DNA from 3 places in the Thermorudis peleae genome. Region 1 is predicted to be linked to each of the others. Evidence: riboswitches for the same ligand, from Rfam matches in the RefSeq annotation. Region 1 holds a riboswitch; each other region holds the start of a gene.

Region 1 (4,552 bases):
GCCGGTCGCTCGCGCTGCCGATAGTCCACGCGTTGTGACGGCACCGCTCATCTTCCAGTCCTACAATGGCTGGAACAGTGGGATTAATATCAGCAACCTTTCGGATAGTGAGGAAAATCTGGTAACGCTCAGCTTTTACGACACCCAAGGTACACTGCTTGGCAAAGTTGAACGTACGCTGCCTCCCAGCGGCATGACCTTTGTCTACCGCCCATCATTCGATGGCGCCGGCATCGAAGGGCTCTCACAGGCCACCGTTGTTGGCACCGAGCCAATTGCGGTTGCCGTCGATGCCGTCAAGTATCAAGGCAACAAGCTCGACGGCCAGGGCCAAGCGCTCAGTTATCTTGCGCCGAGTGGCGCAGCCGAGGGAGAGTTCCTTACTCTGCCACTCGTCCAAAAAGGCGATGGTAGCCAGCGAGCTGATACGAGTGGCATCAATCTCTTCAATACAAGCGCAACGACTCCCGCTGAGGTCGTCGTGCGCTTCTTTGATCACATGGGGCATGAGGTACCGAGTAGCACTCAGTCGCTGACGCTCGCCCCCCACAGTGGTCAAACGCTCTACACACCACGCCTCAGCGCACTAACACCTGGATTTCACGGCAGTGCGGTCGTTGCCGTACGGACAGGCGGACCAGTAAGCGCTATCTCGAATAACGTCAACTACGCTGTCGCTGTCGACGGCTCGACTACGTTTAGCCTCGTGACCACACCACCTGGGCTACCCATGCCCCAGCCAACAGGCGAGTATGCTATTACCTTAACGGCGTCGGCCGACATCAGTCAAATCAACGTTCCAATCCAATTGACCGCAAAAACTACAGGCAGTGTGATTCCGATTACCCTCTTTTCGCTATCCGACCACAGCATCCTATGGTTCAACGTAAGCAACGAAGCAGGCCAAGTCGCATATTCCCATGTCCATACTGATCCTCAGCGAACTGACCAGGTGCTTGCCTGTATCGACCTTGACCTGAGCCTTTCATGCGATCAAGGCGAGCCACGCGCAGCCGTGACGCTCCAGTGGGTGAACTACCAACTCGCATTCCCTGCTGACGGCTCCAATCCCCCGTATGGCGACTCAGAAACGGTCCAGCTAACGGTTCTTGTTACGGACATCGGCATGCAATCACACAGCGTTGCAGGAGCGCGCGTCCTCTTCAGCATTCTGGAAGAGGGAAATGATAATCCGGCACCTGCCGTCATTGGTTCAGCAACACCACTAACCGATGCTAACGGGAAAGCCTCTGTCACCATCCTGCGCAACGGTAGTGAAGCTGGTACAACGACGATCGTTCGGGCCTGCGTTGACGTTAACCGAAACGGCCAGTGCGATAGTACGAGTGAGACGGCAGGAGAGCCACATGATGACTGGATTATCACGTGGAGTTCCTAATTTGCGCGCCGGTGCTCACTGTTACGCCAGGCAGCTGGCCGTCCAGGATCAAAGGCGGACAGTTCGGCTAGTGTCTCGGTACCAGTAAGCGCTGCGACAAGGAGTTCGGCTGTGCCAGGGGCGAGCATGACTCCCAGGTGTTCGTGTCCACTTGCGACCCAGACATTTGCCCAGCCGGGCAGGCGGCCGATAACGGGAAGTCCATCGGGAGGCGCCCCTGGCCGCAGTCCAACAGTCGTGCCAGCAAAGATTGCAGGACGCAACCCGGGCGCGAGCTGATTCAGGATGGACAAGCACGTGACAAGGCCATCAACTGTTGGCTGCTGTTCCCAGCGCCCTCGTTCCTTCGTTGGACCTGCCCAAATATCGCCATCAGTGCGTGGAACAACATAGCCACCAGCCGGACCGGCAAGGATTGTTCTGAGCACCCCCGGCACTGTACGAAGGAGCACCATCTGGCCACGCACCGGCTCGATAGCGACGGAGGAGCCAAGCAATCGCACGAGAGCCGTTGTCTCAACGCCGGCTGCGAGTACGAGCTGGTCAACCGGCAATACTGCTGCGCCAGTCTGCAGCGCAATCACGCGGTCGCCGACTGTTTGGAAGCCGAGTACTGGGGTCTGTTGCAACACGGTTACGCCGCGCCGGCACGCTGCGTCCAACAGTGAGCGCACAAAACGAGGCACCACCATACTGGCAGCGTCAGCGAGATACAGCCCACCAACGACCTGTTCAGCCACCACTGGTGCATCAGCTCGCACTGCTGCAGCGTCGAGCCAGGTGACATCAAAACCGAGCGACTCAAGCCATTGGCCATGATCCCGCAGCGCTTGAGCTTGCTCAGCTGTGAACGCTAACCGTAGCTCGCCCCAGGTGTGATAGCTTGGATCGATTGGCGTTTCATCCTGCAGCGTCGCAATCAACCAGGGATAAGCCCGCAGGCTTTTGAGAAGCAAGGCACGAAGGGCTTCGGGTTGTTCTCGTTCAAGATGGGGCCCAACAATTCCCGCGGATGCTTCGGCAGTCCCAGCGCCAGGTATCCCACGCTCGAGGACGCAACACGAGACTCCTTGGCGCGCCAGTAAGTAGGCAAGTGTTGCCCCAATAATGCCACCGCCGACAATGGCGATGTCAACCCCATGCATTTGCTTTTGCACGATTGCCCTACTCTCCCCTCGGCATTGAGCACGGCGCCGTCAGCACGCGTGCTTTGTGGTATACTACGCTACGCAGGTGATGAGGCTCACCAGGCGGCACAAGACCGCCGAACCGCCGAGCGGCTGATGGCCTCTACGCAGTTCCGGATTATTCCGGTAGCGTGGAGGTTTTCTTATGGTGCATGAAACACCGGCCATGCGAACAGGAGGAACAGCCGAGCAGCGTGGCGGATGGCTTGCACGCATTTCCCGCCTGTTTCGCACTCGTCCAACTATCCAGCCAGACCGCGTGCTCATTGCAATGCTCACGGAAGCGATCGCCTTACCTGGTTGCCCAGTCTGTCGGCTCCTTGCAGAGCGCGAATTGCGCGGGCTGGAATCAATCCTGTGGGAACAGGTCACCGATCCAGATACTCATCGCGCACTACTGGCCGCGCGCGGTTTTTGCTTCATTCATAGTTGGGCACTCATACCAGCTGGTGATCATGTATTCAGTCACCATGGTGTGGCAATCCTTCTGCAGCGCATTCTCGTCGATCTACTCCAAACAGTAAAGATCGGTGGCGTTACAGCTGCTCGGCGCTGGCTCACCCCTCGTACTCCCTGCCCGGCTTGCATCTGGGAAGCCCAACGAGAATCGACGCTGCTTACCGCGCTGGCGTGGATCGCCATGCACGAGCCAGAACTCGTCGTCAGTGAGCCAGCGCTACTCTGCCAGCCACATGCCCACCTTCTTGCCATCACCCTTGAGCGAATCGCCCCAGCTCAAGCAGCGCGCTGGCGTTCGCTGCTTGACATCCTCGCCACACGATATGCGCACCACCATCGCAGCCTCGATAGTGAGCAACAGCTTGCACTGCGTGTTGGCCGACGACCACCATATCTTCCACGCCAAGCTGAATATTGCCCATGGTGCCAAGCTGAGCGGGAATATCTCAGTAAGGGAACGGCCTGGCTGTGCGACCGCGCTCGGGCATGGACCACCTATCTCGATGCTCCCCAGCTGGTTGCCCAGTTGCTGCTTGAGGAAGACCAAGCTTGGCCGGAAGCAGTTGCTCTGCCGATGGAGACGAGCAATCACTCAGCGGAACCGCGCTGCCTTGGCCACCTTCGCCAAGCACTCACACAGCCAGACGCTGACCACGTTCTTGATGAGACGGTGGCCGCCTTCGAAGAGCTTGCTGAGCGTGCTCAACGATTTATTGCCAGTTCTGATTACCGTTTTCGCGGGCATCTGACTGACGAAGAGCGGCGAAGTTGGCGAGACCTTATCGCAGTCTTTGGTGGAGAAACGCCCGGTGTCTCGCTTCACGACGCACGGGTCTCGTGAAACACGAGGATAAGTCATGACGATGCATGGTAGCACTATCGCAGCGGACTCCTTTACCGCTAAACTGATTGCAGGGCTGCGGCATCCTCGACCAGACATTGCTGAACACTGTGCCTGGATACTTGGCGAACAAAAGGAGCAGTACGCCGTACCCGCACTCTGCCAAACAATCCAGGAACGTCTGTGGGACGTCGATGTTGCAGCCGCCGCTGTTGCAGCACTCGGAAAGATCGGCGATCCGCAAGCTCTCCCGGCACTTCAATTTGCACTCCAGCATGGAGCAGCACGTGTCCGCGTCGAGGTTGTTGCAGCACTGCGGCAACTCCATACACCGCAAGCCGATGCGGTATTGCGCGACATCGCGGAACATGATCCGTTAGCTAGTATTCGTGACCAAGCACTCCGCGCGCTCCAGAAGGGAAGGTAAACGTTCATGGGACAAATGACGCCGATGCCCCGGCTTGATGCGACAGCCGCAGAACGTATCCAAGCACTTGCACAGCGCATTTGCGATACCGTTGAGCGAGTTATCGTGGGGAAACGGGCAGTTATCGAGCAAGTCCTTGTTGCCCTGCTCGCCGATGGCCATGTGTTAATTGAAGACGTCCCTGGTATCGGCAAAACCAAGCTCGCCCGTACGCTCTGCCAAACGCTCGGGGGCACCTT
Region 2 (4,552 bases), on a different contig from region 1:
ATCGCGGCGGTGCAGGCGGCGGGGTATGACGGTGCACTCGCCGCTTGGGGTGGTACCCAGTGGACACCAGAACGGCGGTGGAACGAGCCACGTGTCGAGGTCTCTGGCTTGTTGACCCTTGAGCAATTCGCACAGCTTGTTGAGCATTGGTAGCGTGACCAGTGATCTTGTTGGGTTGCCCCTCCGTATTCTCGAGTGAGCACCGGTGCACGTCCAGCGCTTGGAACCAAGCGCGGATGCTCACAACGGTCTTCCGAAGGAGGACGGATGGAGGTAACGTATGCGTGATCTAGCACGGCTCTTCGCACTCGTGATCGGGATTGTCTTTCTCCTAGTTGGCGTACTCGGCTTTCTGCTGAATCCATCAGGTGGGGAGTTGCTTGGCATCTTTGCTGTCAATGTTGTGCACAACCTTATTCATGTTGTCGTTGGGGTGCTTGGCATCGCCGCAGCGTATACTGGCCGTTCGCGGCTATTTGCTCAGGGGCTTGGGATTGTGTATCTGCTGGTTGGCATCCTCGGGCTGATTCCTGGGCTCGCGCCGGATGGTATGTTACTTGGTCTTGTGCACATTAATATGGCGGACAATCTCCTTCACCTTGTGGTCGGAGCGCTATCAGCCCTCGTCGGCTTCACGACGATCGGCCAAACACAGACACGAGTTGCGTGACCGGCGCAGGGCTGGCGAAGGCAGAACCGGACGTGGGTATATCCCACGCCCGGTTTTGTTACGCCTGATGGTGATTGCGAAGAGCCTGGGCTACTACCCAGAAACAGGGGAGCGCTGCCAATTCCAGCACGAGCGCAGCAACGACGGTCGCCACGACCGACCAACCATAGAGTGCACCCAGCAACGCACTGCCGAGAAACCAAGCAATGCCATAGGCAAGGTTAAACAACCCATAGGCTGAACCGCGGCGCTCAGCCGGCACCATGACTGCGACAACTGCTGCCATGATTGATTCATGGACGCCGGTACCAATACCCCACAATGCCATACCGAACGCGGCTGCGGTGAGGCCACCCAAGAAGACGAGCGGCGCGAAGAGTGCGCTCAGGAGAGTGAGTGGGAATAGGATGCCGACGCCCCAATGGTCAAAGGCACGGCCGAAGAGCAATGATCCAGCGCCACCAACGCCCATGGCAATGGCGTAGAGGGCCGGCACCCATACACCGTTGACGGTTCGCGCCGCCGCAAAGTGATAAGAGATCAGCGCAAAGTCAGCAAAGCCAGCAGCAACGAGCATAGCGCCGATCAGGTAGAGCCAAAACGCTCGGGTATAGCCCGTGGTCGAGACTGTGGGTGTTGCCGGCTCCAGGGCTTGTGGACGGGGGAACACGATACGGGCGAAAACCAGCAGTCCATAGGTGATTGCTGCCGGAATGGCCAACAGGGCAAACGCTCGGCGCTCGTCGCCACCGGTAAGTAACACTCCCGTGACAACCAGCGGACCAACTAGGGCGCCAGCCTGGTCCATTGCCTCGTGCAGACCAAAGCCCCAGCCATACCCCATGCCACGAGCTGCATAGGACAACATCACGTCACGCGACGGATTGCGGATGGCTTTGCCGATTCGCTCAAGCACGATGAGCAATGCGGCAAGTTCCCAACTCCCAGCAAGCGCGAGTAACGGCACTGCGGCCATCTGAATAAGGTAACCAGCGAGGGCAATCGGCCAGTACGCGCGCGTCTGATCAGCAAGCCGCCCGGAAACCAACCGCAAGGCATACCCAACCAGCTCACCAAGTCCGGCGACGAGCCCGACAACCACGGCAGGAGCACCGAGTAGTTCGAGAAATGGCCCCGTGACACTGCGAGCACCTTCGTAGGTCAAGTCAGCGAAGAAGCTCACCAAGCCAATGAGGATAATGAACTGGACGGCCCGCCGCGCCACGTGCACATCACGTGCTGTCGGCGGTACTGACGACCGACTGGCTGTCATCATGCACTCCCTTCAGGCCAACTTTATTGGAATGCCTTGACACCCCGTCAGGAGTCATCAGCCGCAGGAGAGAACACAGCGGTTTGCGCTTGCCGCGCGGGTGGACTCCATCACCTGTGGGATCAAGGGTAGATGATCGCCTGGTTGCGAGCAAGGCTGGGAGAATACGGATTGACAGGCCAGCAGGCTCGGGATATTTCTCCGCAGACGGGCAACGCGAAAGGAGCTACGGGAACGATGAAGATTACAGCGGTCAGGCTTGTCGAGCTTACCGGGACGTTCCCCTATGAGGGAATGTTTTGGGAAGAACGGCTGAGCCGTCCAGTGGACATCTATCCTGAGCACCACGCTGAGGAGCGAGAGTGGTGGCTGCCAGAAGAGAGCGGACCGGGACCGTATCGGCTACGCGAGGTGATGCTGCTGATTGAGACTGACGAGGGGGTAACAGGACTTGCTGGTCCGGTACAGCGGGATGTCGCGTGGGCGATCGCCACGCAGTTACGTCCCCTGCTCCTCGGCCACGATCCACTTGCCAGCGAGCGGATATGGGATCGCCTGTACCGCGCGCAGGTGCATGGCCGCAAAGGGTTAACCATGATGGCGATCAGCGCAGTCGACTGTGCACTCTGGGATCTGCGTGGGCGCTGGCACGGTGTACCGGTCCATCGCCTTCTCGGTGGACCGGTGCGCACCGTCCTGCCTGTCTATGCCAGCATGCTTGGCTTTTCACTTGAGCCAACACGCGTCCGCGAGCGTGTGACAGCACTGGTCGAGCAGGGCTTCAGCGCAACGAAGTGGTTTCCCCGATGGGGGCCGGCAGATGGTCGAGAGGGATTGCGGAAGATTCTCACGTTGGCAGAGACGCTCCGTGATGCGCTTGGGCCTGACCGCGACTTCATGCTTGACGCGTGGATGAGTTGGACGCCGGAGTTTGCCCGAGCAGTTGTGCATGCGATTGCGCCACTTCGACCACGCTGGCTTGAAGAGCCATACCTGCCGGATCAGATTACCGAGGTTGCTGCGCTGCGTCGACAAAGCCCGGTGCCGATTGCGCTCGGCGAGCATGAATATACGCGTTGGGGCATTCGGCATCTGCTGGAAGCCGGTGCAGCTGACGTGCTCCAGCCAGATCTCTACTGGGCTGGCGGAATCAGCGAAGGGATCAAGATCGCTGCATTGACAAGCAGCTACGGTGTGCCGTTCATTCCCCACGGGCATTCGGTTCCCGCGACGGTCCAGTTTCTTGCAGCGCTACCGGAACCAGTGGCGCCGATGGTTGAATACCTCGTGAAGTGGAATCAGTTGTTGCAGTGGTTTTGGGACCAGCCGGTCGAGCCTCAAAACGGGGTGATCGTCGTGCCGGAGCGGCCGGGCATGGGCGTCGATATTGCGTGGGAGAAAGTTGAAGACCAACGCGACCTCAGTTGGGAGTAAGGGTAGCACGACGAGAATGGGAGCAGCGAGGTGGCAGCACCATTGACAAAGCCAACCACCTCGCTGCCAATTACCAAGTAGTTGATGACTCAGCAGACTGCGTCTGTCTGCTTGGGGACAGTCAGGCCAAAGAGCGGGCGCAAGCGCACACCAACAGTTGTACCGAGCAAAGCAGCGATCGCCCAGATCCAGCCATGCAGGCTAAAGGACGCTACGCCCGAGAAATAAGCGCCGATGTTGCAGCCGTAGGCAAGTCGTGCACCATAGCCCATCAACACACCGCCCAACAACGAGGCGACGACCGTTTTCGGTGGCAGATGGCGGTGCAGGACAAACGTGCCGCTCAATGCTGCAGCGATCATGGCGCCAAGCACGATCCCAAAGTCCATGACCGAGGTGACATCAGCGAGGACCGAAGCATGAAGGCTCGCAGCCCGACTGCCAGACCAATAGGCCCACGACGAGACGTTTACGCCGAGTGCCTGGGCGAGTTTCGAGCCCCAGAGTGCAAATGCTGACGTGATACCCCACGGGTGACCGCTCACGAGCAGCGTCGCAGCATTCAGGACTGCGAGCACGACAGCACCGGTCCACAGCGGCCACGTGCCTCGGATGACGCGGGCCAGGCCTCGTGCACTCGGTTGTGGAGCGATCTGAGGTGGACGACGCTTTCGCTCGATGAGGATCGTTACAAGCGTGATGGCCCCGATGACACCAAGCTGAACGATGAGGGCACCAAAATAACCACCAAATACCGTCGCAAGTGACAGCGCTGGCAGGTTAAGCGCTGGCTGGGTCCAGAATCCCCAGTGCCAGGCCCCGAGGACCGAGCCGACGATGAAGCCAGCGAGGGTGAAGAGCGTGGCCGTCTGCCCGCCGCCAACCGAGAACAAGGTACCTGAGGCGCACGCCCCACCAAGTTGCATCCCAACACCAAAGAGGAAGGCACCGACGAGAACAGCGAGGCCAACCGGCGCAAGCGAACCGGCAACATGAACGCCAAAGAGGCCTTTCCCACTCGCAAGAATGGGCGCAAAGAGCACGCTTGCAACCGCGAGCATGAGCATATGGGCGCGTAAACCAGCCCCTTGACCAACCGCGACGAATTGCCGGAAAGCCGAGGTGAAACCGAAACGGGCATGATAGAGCGTTATGCCGAGGAGCAGACCAAGTGC
Region 3 (4,552 bases), on a different contig from region 1:
GTTCTGGTACTACACCAGGACAGGCGATGGACGAGCGCTCGCGTTCATATGGGGAGTGCTGAGCCTTATTACCGCGGTCTGCTGGCCCCACGCCCCCGTTCGTCGCAACCAGTTGGCAACCCTGGGCGGTGCCGTGGTCTTGCTTCTTGCTATCGGTGTCGCCACGCTGATGACTATGCGACAGGGACCGGAAGCCGCCGTCCAGACGCCTCTCCCCTCGACCTTCAGCGTCATGACCTATAACATTCAGTCAGGCTTCGCGCGCGATCACCGCTGGAACCTTGAAGAGACCGCCCGCACAATTGCGGCAGTCCATCCTGATGTGGTGGTCTTGCAGGAAGTCAGTCGCGGCTGGCTCGTGACAACTGGGGCTGATGATCTGCTGTGGTTGAGCAGACGCCTCGGCATGCAAGCCGTCTGGGGACCAACGTCGAGCGATGGCTTATGGGGCAACGCCATCCTGACCTCAGCGCCAATCGTGCACGTTGAACGGTTGCGGTACCCGCAGACGCAAAACCTGCGTCGTGGCGCAGTGGCTGTGCAGGTACAAGCCCAGCATGGGACAATCTGGGTGGTTGGAACGCATCTCGACGACCCACGCAATGCCGATGCCGTCAGGCTTGCCCAAACAGCGAGCCTCCTCTCGTTCGTGGCAGATCGCCGCCCGCTCGTCCTCGCCGGCGACTTCAACGCTGATCCCGGCACACCAGTCGTCACGCACGTGCTCGCAGCTGGCCTCGTTGATACGGGGGCGTCCTTCGGCCCTGATTTCACTACGTCCTCCGATCGCCGTCGGATTGACTACATCTTTGTTTCTCCGCCACTTCAGGTTGAGCAGGCTGGCATCGTCGATCGCTGGTCATCCGATCATCGCCCAGTCGTGGCTTGGCTGCGTCTGCCTTCAGCATCCTGAAGCGAGACTGCGCATTCCTTCGGCCCTCTGGTAGGCTTGGAATGCGACGAAGTAGCTGAGAGAAGGTTGTGGCAGCATGATAACCGTCACAGAGCCGCAGCAGCAGGCTCACGGAGCAAGTGAAACCCGCCCAGTCCTGGTAATCGCTGGAGGCACCGGTCTTGTCGGACGGCATCTCATCGCGCAGGCTCGTGATCGCTACACCATTCGCGTCCTCAGTCGAAGCGGCCGGTCGCAAGATCCTGCTGTGCAGGTCGTGAGCTGGGATCCCCAAGCTGCCGCCCGTGGTGCGCCAGATGCGCTCGCCACGCTCCGTCAAGCACTTGACGGAGCAAGCGCCGTTGTCAACCTTGCCGGTGCCTCGATTGGCGAAGGCAGGCTTACCCCACAGCAGCAACGTCGCGTGCTCCAAAGCCGCTTAGATGCAACGAATGCCCTGGTCGAGGCGTGCCTTCGCTGCACTCGCCCGCCAAGTGTGTGGGTACAAGCCTCGGCCGTCGGGTATTACGGTGACACCGGCGACCTCGAAGTTGATGAGACCTGTCCCCCACAGCCTGGCTTTTTCCTCTCCGATGTGTGTGTCGCCTGGGAACGCGCAGCGCGGCGCATTGAATCGCGCGCCGATGGTGCTGTTCGGCTTGTCATCACCCGCTTTGGCCTCGTGCTCGGCCCTGACGCTCCCGCCTGGCAGCGCCTCGTGCTGCCGCTCCGCCTCGGCGTTGCTGGTCCGTTTGGCAGTGGTCGCCAGTGGTGGCCCTGGGTCGATGTCGACGATGTTGCACGCGCTATCTGTTTCCTCATTGAGCATCCCGATTGTCGTGACGTCTACAATGTCACTGCACCCGATCCTGTTCGCCAGATCGATTTTGTGCGTCGGGCGGCACGCCGTCTGCATCGTCCCGCGGTTATCCCAGTCCCAGCGTGGGCGCTCCGCCTCGTCCTTGGTCCGACTGCTGATCAATTGCTGCTGGTCAGCTGTCGTGCAGTGCCGCGGCGATTACGCGCAGCTGGCTTCGACTTCCTTGTCCCTCTCCTCGATACTGAACTCGATCGGTTGCTTGGCCCACGAACGAGGTAAGGCTGTTGCAGCACCATGGCCTGGCGCATCGGCACCTCTGGCTGGTTCTATCGCCACTGGCGTGGACGCTTCTACCCAGCTGAGCTCTCACCGCGCTCCTGGCTGTCCTACTACGCGCAGCACTTCCGCACAACCGAAATTAACCGCAGCTTCTACCGCTTGCCGACGCGTCAGCAGTTTGCCCAGTGGGCTGCAGCAGTTGCTCACAGCCCTGGCTTCTGCTTCGCCGTCAAAGCCAGTCGGCTCATTACCCACGTGCACCGCTTGGGTGATGGTGTGGAGGCGCTTCAGCAATTGCTTGAAGCTTCAGAAGGCCTTGGGCCAGCCCGGGGCCCGCTCCTGGTGCAGCTTCCACCAAGCTTTTCGCGCGACGACGAGTGTCTCCGGCAGTTCCTCACGCGCTTACCCGCTGATCTGCCTGTGGCATTCGAGTTCCGGCACCCGAGCTGGTACACGCCTGAGGTCGTCGCCATGCTCGACCGTGCCGGATGCGCTTGTGTCCTGGCCTACGGTGGCGCGCATCCGACACCCGAAGGATGGTCAGCATTCGGGTCGTTCGGGTATCTTCGCGTCCACAGTGGCCGCTTCGACATTGGCTTGACTGACGACGAGATTGCGTGGCTCGCCGATCGCATTGCGCACTGGCCTGGGCACAGTGCTGGGTTCGTGTACTTCAACAACGATCTTGGTGCCCATGCTATCGCTGATGCCCATCGGCTGCGGGCTCGCTTGCAGGCCATCGGCATCGATGCCATCTAAATGGCCGTGGATGCGCTCGGTATTGACAGGGTGAGAGAGAGAAGCTATACTCATGCCTCGGGCGATGGAGTCCGCCCAAGGCTAGGTATGCTAGCCTGAACCGCCGAGACAAGGCTGATGGCTCCTGCCTACAGGATGTGGGCAGGAGCATTGTTTTTGGTTCTGCCTCCGTCCTGTAGGTGCCTCTGGCAACAGGAGTGCTGGAAACGGAGGTGGAATCGTGGACAATCTCTGGGCTATCGCGGCGGTCTGGATGGCGCTCGCCCTGGCTGCAAGCGTCCTCTCCATTCGCCTCGGTATTTCCGTTGCCCTCATGGAAATCCTCGTTGGGGTGTTTGGCGGCAACGTCCTCCACCTCAGCGTCAATGATTGGATCAATGCCCTCGCAAGCTTCGGCGCCGTTGTCTTAACCTTCCTCGCCGGGGCTGAAATTGAGCCCGACACCTTCCGCCGGCATCTCAAGCCGAGCATTGTCATCGGCCTTGCTGGCTTCTTCTTCCCGTTCTTGGGTGCCGCTGCCTTCGCTCGTTTCGTCGTCGGCTGGGCACCGAGCGCATCCTGGATCGCTGGCATCGCACTCTCAACAACCTCGGTCGCGGTCGTCTATACGGTCATGGTCGAGAGTGGGTTGAACGAGACCGATCTTGGCAAGCTGATCCTGGCTGCCTGCTTTGTCAATGGCCTCGGCACCGTGCTCGCGCTTGGTCTCATCTTCGCCAACTATAACCGCTGGCTTGTCCTCTTCGCTGTTGTCACCGGCGTCGTGCTCGCGCTCTTGCCGCGCTCGACCCGTTGGGTCGTCGCGACCTGGGGCAACCGGGTGACTGAGCCCGAAATCAAGTTTCTCTTCCTCGTGCTCTTCGCGCTCGGCTGGCTTGCGACTCAAGCCAAGAGTGAAGCCGTGCTCCCAGCCTATCTCATCGGCCTGGTTGTCGCAGGCGTCTTCTCTCAGCACCGAATCCTCATGATGCGCATGCGCACCATTGCGTTTGCCATGCTCACGCCGTGGTACTTCCTCAAGGCTGGCCTCTATGTCTCAGCTTCCGCAGTGGTACAGAGCATCGTCCTTATCCTGGCATTCCTGGCCGTCAAGATGGTCGCTAAGCTCATCGGTGTCGGCCCCTTAACACTAGCCTTCCGCCTTGGCCGTCAGCGCAGTGTCTATACCACGCTCCTCATGTCAACCGGCTTAACCTTCGGCACCATTTCCTCCTTGTTTGGCCTGAACCACGGCATCATTAATCAGTCCCAGTACACCATCCTCGTGACCGCTGTTATTGGCTCAGCTCTCGTACCCACCTTCATTGCCCAGACCTGGTTCCTGCCACGCGATGCCTTGACAGAACGTGCGATCGGTGAGTCCGCACCTGCCCACGAATTCGCAACAGTCGGAGAGGAGCAATAGCCAATGTACCGCAAGATCCTCGTCGGATTCGACGGCTCACGTGGGGCGCAGGAGGCGCTACGCCACGCAATCGCAGTCGCGCAGGCCTTCGGTGCCGAACTGTGGACGCTCTCAGTCATCGAAATCCCACAACTCGCGACCGCAACCGTCGGCGAAGTCGATGAGCAGCGCCGGTTGATTGAACAAGAGTTTAAGACCCTCCAGGAACGTGCGCAACAGCTTGCCCGCGAAGCCGGCATGACCGTACAGACCATCACACGGGTTGGTCATCCTGCCCAACTGCTTGTCCAAGAAGCACAGCGTGGTGGCTTTGACCTGCTGGTTATCGGTCACAGTGGTCATTCCGGCATCTGGGGCGTCTTCCTCGGCACGACTGCTGACAAGGTCGTGCGTCACG

The links. Region 1 has a riboswitch for fluoride ahead of N675_RS12040 (hypothetical protein). Riboswitches for the same ligand answer to the same signal wherever they lie in the genome.
Region 2: another riboswitch for fluoride. It lies ahead of N675_RS04795 (MFS transporter); the one in region 1 lies ahead of N675_RS12040 (hypothetical protein).
Region 3: another riboswitch for fluoride. It lies ahead of N675_RS04875 (cation:proton antiporter); the one in region 1 lies ahead of N675_RS12040 (hypothetical protein).

The regions. Positions count from the first base shown of each region.
Region 1 covers NZ_JQMP01000004.1:460,066-464,617, forward strand. The annotation lists gene N675_RS12030 (Ig-like domain-containing protein) at 1-1,399, shown strand, start outside; gene N675_RS12035 (NAD(P)/FAD-dependent oxidoreductase) at 1,396-2,556, opposite strand; fluoride riboswitch at 2,623-2,699, shown strand; gene N675_RS12040 (hypothetical protein) at 2,732-3,886, shown strand; gene N675_RS12045 (HEAT repeat domain-containing protein) at 3,903-4,313, shown strand; gene N675_RS12050 (AAA family ATPase) at 4,320-4,552, shown strand, end outside.
Region 2 covers NZ_JQMP01000003.1:395,659-400,210, reverse strand. The annotation lists gene N675_RS13575 (polysaccharide deacetylase family protein) at 1-153, shown strand, start outside; gene N675_RS04800 (DUF4383 domain-containing protein) at 281-670, shown strand; gene N675_RS04795 (MFS transporter) at 729-1,946, opposite strand; fluoride riboswitch at 1,985-2,067, opposite strand; gene N675_RS04790 (enolase C-terminal domain-like protein) at 2,181-3,377, shown strand; gene N675_RS04785 (YeeE/YedE family protein) at 3,467-4,552, opposite strand, start outside.
Region 3 covers NZ_JQMP01000003.1:411,000-415,551, forward strand. The annotation lists gene N675_RS04860 (endonuclease/exonuclease/phosphatase family protein) at 1-913, shown strand, start outside; gene N675_RS04865 (TIGR01777 family oxidoreductase) at 990-1,991, shown strand; gene N675_RS04870 (DUF72 domain-containing protein) at 2,007-2,750, shown strand; fluoride riboswitch at 2,802-2,884, shown strand; gene N675_RS04875 (cation:proton antiporter) at 2,971-4,155, shown strand; gene N675_RS04880 (universal stress protein) at 4,159-4,552, shown strand, end outside.